DNA from 3 places in the Romboutsia sp. 1001285H_161024_C4 genome. Region 1 is predicted to be linked to each of the others. Evidence: riboswitches for the same ligand, from Rfam matches in the RefSeq annotation. Region 1 holds a riboswitch; each other region holds the start of a gene.
The links. A riboswitch is a leader RNA that binds a small molecule or an ion and turns the genes downstream of it on or off. The one in region 1 is predicted to bind thiamine pyrophosphate.

Region 1 (3,293 bases):
CATATTCTATCGATGCACTTATGGCTCTACTGAAAAAGTTCATTTCCTCTATAGTCTTTGACTTTATTAAGCACATTGCAAATACTTTACCAAATTCTTTAAGGTATAAATAATCTTGTACTAAATAATTTTTAAATTTCTCTTTAGGTAAAGTACCTTCTCCTAGTTCTTTTATAAATGGATGTTCTAAGTATTCTTGCCATATATTTTTAACTTCTTCAAATAAATAATCTGTAAATTTCATTATATAACCTCAACCTTTCCAAATTTATTTAGCTTTTCTTCATCTAGGTCATATATATTATTCATAAGCTCAACTTTGAAGTCTCCTATAGATATATTTTCTTTATCAGCTAGCTGTCCGCATAAACTCATCGTCATTATCCCCATAGAGATAGCCTCTAAAGTTTTATCACTACTCCCAAGATATGATCCCATTAAGCTAGCACACATACACCCTGTACCAGTTATATACTTTAACTTAGGTGTTCCATTATATATTTTAATTATTCTATTTCCATCAGTTACACTATCTACTTTTCCAGTTGCACAAACTACACATTCTAATTTGTTAGCAATCTTTTTTATAGCCTCATCAATATTTTTGTCATCATCAAAAGAGTCAACACCCTTGCCTTTAACATCAAATCCACCTATATATTTAATCTCAGCTACATTTCCTTTTATTGCAGTAAATCTTACTTCATTTAATAATCTTTTTACAAAATTTGCCCTAGTTTTTGTAGCAAATACCCCTACTGGGTCAAGTACAACAGGTTTATTGTACTTATTGGCCATTTTACCTGCTTGTAAAAATAATTCTAAGTTAGAAGATTTCATAGTACCTATATTTATAACCACTGCACTTGCTACCTGAACAATCTCTTCTACTTCTTCATATGAAAAACTCATTAAAGGACTCGCTCCTAGTGCCAATGTTATATTAGCACAATCATTTATAGTTACTTCATTAGTATAATGAAGTACTAATGGATTAATTTCTTTAACTTTATTTATTAAACTATACATATTCTCTACCCCAATACTATATTTTCTTATTTTCTATTTCATAGAAATGATGAACAGGTCCTACTCCACTTCCTATATCAAAACTATATCTTATTGCGTTTGTTATATACTCCTTACTTCTTTTTACGCTTTCACATATATCATATCCTAATGCTAAGTGTGCAGCTATTGCTGAAGATAGTGTACATCCTGTTCCATGCGTATTTTTTCTATATAGCCTTTCACTCTTATATACTTTAAATATATCTTTGCCTATAAGTATATCTACAGCATCACCGTCTAAGTGTCCCCCCTTCATAAGTACAAACTTCGGACCTAATTCTAATATTTTTTGACCTGCTAATTTCATATCCTCAACATTGTCTATTTTAATACCTGTTATTTCTTCTGCTTCTGGTGTATTTGGTGTTATTATGTAGGCCATTGGTATAAGATACTCTATCATACTTTGCTTAGCTTCTGGCTTAAGTAGTGAATATCCACTCTTTGATATCATTACCGGATCAATAACTAGATTTTCTGGTTTGTATTTATCTAGAGTTTTTGCTATTTCTTTTATTATTTCTTCACTAGATACCATACCTATTTTTAAAGATTTTGGACGTATATCATCAAATACAACTTCTATTTGTTTTTTAATTATCTCTTTGCTTAAATCTTCTACCATGAATACACCTTTAGTATTTTGGGCTGTTATAGCTGTTATAACACTCATCCCATAAGTTCCTATTGCACTAAATGTTTTTAAATCAGCTTGTACACCTGCTCCACCAGACGAGTCTGAACCTGCTATTGTCAGTGTAGGTATTTTGTAGTTTTTCATATGATCTTCTCCCTTTTATTTATTAAATATTTAATTTGCTAAAGCTTGTTATCTCCTCAATTAACTTCAATATCATATATTTTTGCAATTAAAAAGCTATACCCCAACATTGGAATATAGCCTTAATTTCTAATTTAATATATAATATAATAATATATTATCAAGCTTTCCTACGCTGGTATTATCCAGATCAGGTACAAGGGTTAACGTTTCGTCTCTCAGCCTTTCGGCACCCCTAGCAAATATTTTATTTTATACTTATAGTATATTTCTATAATCTAAATAAATCAACTTTAATTATAATTTATAAAATCTTCTGTATATTTATAAATACTAACATTTATTTAATACCCATTAATATATAAAACTAACATTAATATTTTATATTAATAAATAATATTATTAGTATTAATTATAACTATATGATATTATTTATTAATACGGAAAATATAAATAAAAAGTTTACTTCGTTTAAGCGATATTCAGGATAACTATTTCTATGTCGCAACGATATAACGTTCACTAATGCTTTAAGCAACGTGTTGGCAAACTATTTCGGTCAAATCCGTTGCTCAAATTATAAAGATATTAAGAGGTAATATATAATGAATTTTGAAGAACTTGGAATTAGTAAAGATTTAGTAAATGTACTAAAAAATAGGGGAATTAACTCTCCTACACCTATACAAAAAGAAAGTATTGGATTTATAAAGTCTGGAAAAGATGTTATAGCAGAAGCTCAAACTGGTACGGGAAAAACTCTAGCATTTTTACTTCCTATATTTGAAAATATTAATCCAAACGCTAATTATGTTCAAGCACTTATATTGTCACCAACAAGAGAGCTAGCTATTCAAATAACTGAACAAGCCATTGAACTTTCAAAAGGTAAGAATATAAATGTATTATCAGCTTATGGTGGAAAAGATATAGCAGGTCAATTAAAAAAGTTAAAGGGAAATATACACCTTATAGTAGCTACACCAGGAAGACTTTTAGATCACTTAGATAGAAAAACTGTAAATCTTAGTAAGTTAAAAACTTTTGTACTAGATGAAGCTGACCAAATGTTATTTATGGGATTTAAAAATGAAGTTGAAGCTATATTAAAGGAAGTTCCTAAAAAGCGTCAAACATTGTGTTTCTCCGCTACTATGAACTCACAAGTTAAAAAATTAGCTTATAGATATATGACTGATCCTATTGTTGTATCTATAGAAAAAGAAGAAATAACACTTGAAAATATAAATCAAGAAGTTGTAGAAACTACAGATAGAAGAAAACAAGATGCACTATGTTCTGTACTTGATAAAGATAATCCTTTTTTAGCTATAATCTTCTGTAGAACCAAAAGAAGAGCAGATGCTTTAGATGAAGCACTTTGTCAAAGAGGGTATAATTGTGCTAAACTTCACAGCGACATCCCTCAATCAAAACGTGA
Region 2 (3,293 bases), on a different contig from region 1:
CATTAAAATATGATGAAACTTAGTTATGCAAAGAATATAATAGATATTTATAATATTAAATTAAGTATGTAACTAATTATCTGCTCTTAATAAATTTAAGTCTTTACCACTCATTATTTTATTCATATTTCTCATAGAACACATCTTACCGCACATTGTACAGCTATCATCATGTTTAGGAGTTGACTCTTTTCTATATCTTCTAGCTTTTTGTGGGTCAATAGCAAGTTCAAACATTTTTTCCCAATCAAGTTCTTGTCTAGCTTTACTCATTTGATTATCTATATCTCTAGATTTAGGAATTTTCTTTGCGATATCTGCAGCATGAGCAGCTATTTTAGTAGCTATAATACCTTCTTTAACATCATCTAAGTTAGGTAGTCTTAAATGTTCTGCTGGGGTTACATAACATAAAAAGTCAGCTCCATAACTAGCAGCTAAGGCACCTCCAATAGCACTTGTTATATGATCATATCCAGGAGCTATATCTGTAACTATAGGACCTAGCACATAAAATGGTGCACCATGACAAAGTTTCTTTTCAAGTAACATATTAGACTCAATTTCATCTAATGACATATGTCCAGGACCTTCTATTATTACTTGAACATTTCGTTTCCACGCTCTTAGAGTAAGTTCACCTAATATCATTAATTCTTTTATTTGACAAGCATCTGAAGAGTCATTTATAGACCCAGGTCTTAGAGCATCTCCAAGGCTTAATGTTAAGTCATATTCTTCGCATATATCAAGTAATTCATCAAAGTATTCATAAAAAGGGTTCTCACGTTGGTTAAGCTCCATCCAAGCATACATTAAAGAACCGCCTCTAGATACTATATTAGTAAGTCTTTTGTTTCTTTTAAAAACAGATGCAGTTTCTTTGTTTATACCAGCATGTACAGTAACGAAGTCTACACCATCATTTGCATGATTTCTTACTACATCTAAAAATTCTTTAGCAGTTATATCTTTTAATTCTTTATCGTAAAAACCAACAGCATCGTATATAGGAACAGTTCCTATCATAGCATTAGAAGATGATATAAGTTTTTTTCTAAATTCTTTGGTTTTACCAAAAGAACTTAAATCCATTATAGCTTCGGCTTTCATATCTAATGCCAAATTAACCTTTTTCATCTCTTCATCAATATCACAACAATCTTTTGATATACCTAAATTTACATTTATTTTGGTTCTTAGATTTTCGCCTACACCTTCAGGATTTAAAGATTTATGATTTTTATTAGCAGGTATTGCTACTTTACCTTTAGATATTAGCTCTCTCAAAATATTAACATCCATATTTTCTTTTTTTGCTACTATTTCCATTTCTTTAGTAATTATCCCCTTTTTAGCAGCATCCATTTGAGTAGTATACATCATATTAAAATCCCCCTTATTATATTTTAATAAATAAAAAAAGCCTTACCATAAGGCAAAGCTTCTCAAAATATGTATTAATAAATAGACTATATTTGTTTTATAGCTATTAATAAACACAAAAGTAACTTTCCTACGGTAGTATAAACTACATCAGGTTCGAAGGGTTAATGAATTTATCATTTCTCAGCCTAAAAGGCACCCCTAGTTAGATATCTTTTCAAAAACATTGTAGTTCTTTATTTATGTATTGTAAAGAAATTTTTTTGTACTTATAAAAACGGAAAGGCACCTATCAAAAGATAAGTGCCTTTATTTGGGCTAGCGTAATACTTATATAAAATATAAGTTCCCACTTAACTTAAGAATATCATAATGAATATTATTTGTAAATAAAAAAAGCAATTATAAAAAATTATCAATGCCTTATGTGTTGAAAAAACTATATATTAAAAAGAATAAAAAAAATAAAATATAATAATAGATTAAGAATACTTTTATTGGTGTATATACAATATATAGTATTTGGTTTAAATATTATATCTATAAATGGTAGATAATGATTAGTAAAACATTAAATAAAAGGTGGGAAAAATGAACTGGATAGAACTAAATAATCAAGTCATAATAAAAAATAAAGAAGGAAAATATCAATTAGAAAAAGATAAAGAAGCATTATACAGTTATATAAATGAATATATAAAACCTAGAACAAAGGTATTTAATAGTCTTGAAGAAAGGCTATCATATTTAATAGATAATAATTACTATTCTAAAGAAGTAATAGAAAGATATGATATAGACTTTATAAAAGAAATAGAAAGAATCATAAAAAATTATGGATTTAAATTTAATTCATATATGAGTGCAAATAAGTTTTATCAAAACTATGCACTTAAGACTAATGACAATAAAGAAATATTAGAAAGCTATAATGATAAAGTTCTCATAGTATCTTTAGCACTTGGAAATGGTGATAAAGACTTAGTAAAAAAATTGGCAGAGAAACTAGTAAAACAAGAATTTCAACCAGCAACACCTACATTTTTAAATGCAGGTAGAGCTAGAGCAGGAGAAATGGTATCGTGCTTTTTGATATCTATAGAAGATAGTACAGAAGGTATATCATATGCAATTTCATCAGCAAATCATCTATCAAAAATAGGTGGCGGAGTAGCGCTTAATTTATCAAGATTAAGAGCTTCAGGAGATCCTATTAAGGATATAGAAGGTGCAGCTGGTGGTGTGGTAGGAGTTGCCAAAATGCTAGAACAGTCATTTACCTACTTTAACCAAATGGGTGCAAGACAAGGTGCAGGGGCTGTATATTTAAGTGTATTTCATCCAGATTTTGAATTACTTATGGATACCAAAAAGATAAATGCAGATGAAAAAATAAGATTAGCATCATTATCTTTAGGGGCATTAATACCAGATAAATTTATGGAATTGGCAGAGAAAAATGAGGTGGCTTATGCATTTTATCCTCATTCTGTTTATAAAAAATATAATATAAATCTTGATGAGATGGATATGGAAAAATGGTATGATATTTTAAAAAATGATGAAGATATACGAAAAAAAGAAATAAATCCTAGAAAAATGCTAACAAAGATAGCACAGATGCAACAAGAAAGTGGATACCCATATGTTGTATTTTTAGATACTGCAAATAGAGAACATATACTAAAAGACGTTGGTAAAATCAAAATGTCTAATTTATGTTGTGAAATATTTCAATACCAAACACCATCAAATATAAAAGGATATGCTGGAGAAAATATATGGGGACAAGATATAAGTTGCAATTTAGGTTCTTTAAACATTGCTAATGTAATGGATAATAAAGATATAGAAAATACGATTGATACTGCAATAAGAGCATTAACTTTTGTTTCTGATAACACTAG
Region 3 (3,293 bases), on a different contig from region 1:
TATCATTTCTTTCATTTTAAGCCCTCTATTAGAACCTATTGGTGCCCCAAGTGGCATAACTGCTGCTGCCCCTGCTTCTATTAGCCTTTTGCCTGCATATAGATCTGGACTCATATATGGAAGAACTACAAATCCTTCATCAGCAAGTATTTTAGTTGCTTTTATAGTTTCTTCATTATCGGGTAATAAGTATTTTGTATCACTTATTACTTCTATTTTTATAAAGTTTCCACATCCCATTTTTCTAGCTATTCTTGCTATCCTAACAGCTTCCATATGATTAGTCGCTCCTGATGTATTAGGAAGTATTGTCATATTGCTAGGTATATGTGATAGTATATTTTCTTCTGTATTGTCTAAGTCTACTCTTCTTAGTGCCATAGTTATTATTTCACTGTTACTTGACTCTATTACTCTTGGTAACATATCATTTGAACTATATTTTCCCGTTCCTATTAAAAGTCTACTATTAAACTCATGTCCGTTTAATATTAATTTATCCATTTTTATCCCCCACATAATCTTATTTGTCTTCTATCAATATTTTTGTTGCTAAATTAGCCATGTGATTAGCACATATAGCCACCCTTGGTGCCATAAGCCCATCACCTTCTTTAGCTTCATTTATCTCATCTCCACATATGTAAAATTTATCTCTGATTTTTCTTGTTTTTATTATGTTAGAATCATAATATCCTGCCACTCCAGATGAGGATATTAAATATTTATCTCTCATTTTAGTTAAAATGTTATTTGCAATTTCTGCTTTGTACTTTGGATTATCAAAAGCCTCTATTATTATATCTACGTTCCCAAATTCATGTATATTTGATGAATCTATTATTTTGTTTATAGTTTCAACTTCTATAAATGGATTAATATTTTCTATATTATTTTTAAGTGCCTCGGTTTTATATTTTCCTATATCATTTATAAAATATTGTTGTCTATTTAAATTAGATGGTTCTACTATATCAAAGTCTGCTAGTATTAATGTTCCTACGCCTATTCTAGCTAAAGATATAGCTATATTTGAACCCAATCCACCAATACCTAATATTGCTACTTTTCCATTTTTTAATTTGTAGTGAACATTTGGAGTATGTCTGCTAACCATAAGATTTTCTAATTCTTCAAATTTTGGAATTTCACCCCTTTTTATTAATGTAACTCTATCATTTTCATATAATTCTAAATCTACATATGCATCTACTGGATGACCATTTAGTATTATTATATCTGCATCTTTTTTATATTTTTCTTTAACTTTATCTACTGTAACTATATCTTCATCAATATTTACAAGTAGCTCATTTATAAAAAGTTGCATCTTATCCCCCTCCAACAAACCTTATGACTTCTATAACATCTTCTTCTCTTAGTATATAGCTATCGTATTGATTATTTTCAATTATGTTTAAATTTATCTCTACTACTACGCTATCTTTTTTTACTCCAATATCTTCTAATAACTTTGATATTGTCATATCTGATTTAAATTCAAACTCTTCCCCATTTACCTTCACTTACATTTCCTCCTTTTAAGGATTATCTTTTATAAGATATAAAAATAATTATATAAATTTAACTTTAATAGCATTAAAAAAGCACTCTCTTTTTATAGAGAGCGCCTTATTTAACTAAAAATCTAGGTACATTAAAATATACGAGCTTCCCTACGTAAGAATTATCTTAATCAGGTTCTTAGAGTCTGAAAGTTATGGCTTTACTTCTCAGCTATCCAATCATAGCTCCCCTAGCTTTTATTTATTTTTACAAGTTGAGTGTAGCACAATGTATTTTCATAATCAACAAATTATTAGTTTATAAATAAACTATATATATATATTTATTATACGAATTTTATTTAATTTCCCTATTAAATTAGTTAGATTTCTTATGTATAATAATTATATAGTTATTCAATAATTTCAATATACTTTGAATTATTCTATAAATTAATTCTTATAAAAAATTCGGAGGCGAAAAAAATTGATTTCAAAAGATACAAAGTACTTTTTTATAGTACTAATACTTTTTTGTATAATTGGATTTACAGTAACTATATCTACAACACAACTCAATATTTTAATATATGGTTCTCCTATTTTTATGTTATTTTATGCACTTTCAGGGTATTCTCCTGCTTTAGCTGGATTAATTACCGCTAAAAAGTTTTTGTCTAAAGATGAATTTGATAGATTTTTAAGGAACTGTGTAAATGCAAACAGGAGTCTAAAGGAATATTTATATGTTATTATCGCCGCTTTAATACTTTGGACCGTTCCATATATAGTAGTTGAAATGTTTAGAGGCTATGGTGCCTTACTAAAATCCCCATTAATATTTTTAAGTTGGTTAACTCCTATAATGATATTTGGGGGAGGATTAGAGGAAATAGGATGGAGAGGTTTTTTACTTCCTAAATTACTAAAGAAATATTCTCCTTTTAAAAGTTCTCTAATAATAGGTATTATTTGGTCCTTATGGCATCTACCTTTATGGTTTGTAGTTGGTACACCACAACAACATACTAGTTTTATTCCATTTGCTCTTAGTTGTATTGCTTCTTCTTTTGTACTTACTTACATATACATGGAAACTAATAGCATTTGGCTTTGTATATTATTTCATGCTTTAGATAATGCTTGTTCTTATGTATTTGAGTATGATGTGGATTTACATATAATTATAGCTCTAGCAACTTGTCTAGCTGGTTTTATTATATTTTATATATCAAAAAAATGTATAAAACTAAAATCTAAATAATTCAAGTTATATTAATAATAATAAGCTATTTTTTAATAATAAAAAACGTATTGAAATTTTCAATACGTTTTTTATTATTAAATGTTTATGGTATTACACTTGTTCTATAAGGCCATATCCATCATGTCTTTTATATATAATACTTGTTTTATTTGTCTCTATATTTCTAAATAAAAAGAATTGATGTCCTAATAAATTCATTTGAACAATTGCATCTTCTGGAGTTATTGGCTTGTCCATTTTAAATTTCTTTCTTCTTTTTATTACATCGTCATCTAAATCTATTTCTTCATATTCCTCTATATTATCAAATCTTATACTTTCATTTTTTCTATTTCTTCTTATCATTTGTGTTTTGTATTTTCTAAGCTGTTTATAAAGCTTATCATATAATAAGTCTATTGCTGAATATAAATCTTCTTGGCATTCTTCAGCTCTAACGATAGTTCCATGTTTAGTATATACTGTCGCTTCAATACTTTGATTTTTTCTCTTTACATCTATTTTAACATGTACATCAAAAT

Region 2: another riboswitch for thiamine pyrophosphate. It lies ahead of thiC (phosphomethylpyrimidine synthase ThiC); the one in region 1 lies ahead of thiD (bifunctional hydroxymethylpyrimidine kinase/phosphomethylpyrimidine kinase).
Region 3: another riboswitch for thiamine pyrophosphate. It lies ahead of thiS (sulfur carrier protein ThiS); the one in region 1 lies ahead of thiD (bifunctional hydroxymethylpyrimidine kinase/phosphomethylpyrimidine kinase).

Annotation. Positions count from the first base shown of each region.
Region 1 is NZ_JADNAJ010000001.1:343,858-347,150, reverse strand. Features, by position in the region: gene tenA (thiaminase II) at 1-244, opposite strand, end outside; gene thiM (hydroxyethylthiazole kinase) at 244-1,029, opposite strand; gene thiD (bifunctional hydroxymethylpyrimidine kinase/phosphomethylpyrimidine kinase) at 1,046-1,852, opposite strand; TPP riboswitch at 2,003-2,099, opposite strand; gene I1959_RS01755 (DEAD/DEAH box helicase) at 2,458-3,293, shown strand, end outside.
Region 2 is NZ_JADNAJ010000005.1:217,564-220,856, reverse strand. Features, by position in the region: gene thiC (phosphomethylpyrimidine synthase ThiC) at 73-1,386, opposite strand; TPP riboswitch at 1,497-1,599, opposite strand; gene nrdE (class 1b ribonucleoside-diphosphate reductase subunit alpha) at 1,978-3,293, shown strand, end outside.
Region 3 is NZ_JADNAJ010000004.1:34,748-38,040, forward strand. Features, by position in the region: gene I1959_RS08370 (thiazole synthase) at 1-504, opposite strand, end outside; gene thiF (sulfur carrier protein ThiS adenylyltransferase ThiF) at 524-1,330, opposite strand; gene thiS (sulfur carrier protein ThiS) at 1,332-1,526, opposite strand; TPP riboswitch at 1,657-1,768, opposite strand; gene I1959_RS08385 (CPBP family intramembrane glutamic endopeptidase) at 1,993-2,769, shown strand; gene hpf (ribosome hibernation-promoting factor, HPF/YfiA family) at 2,863-3,293, opposite strand, start outside.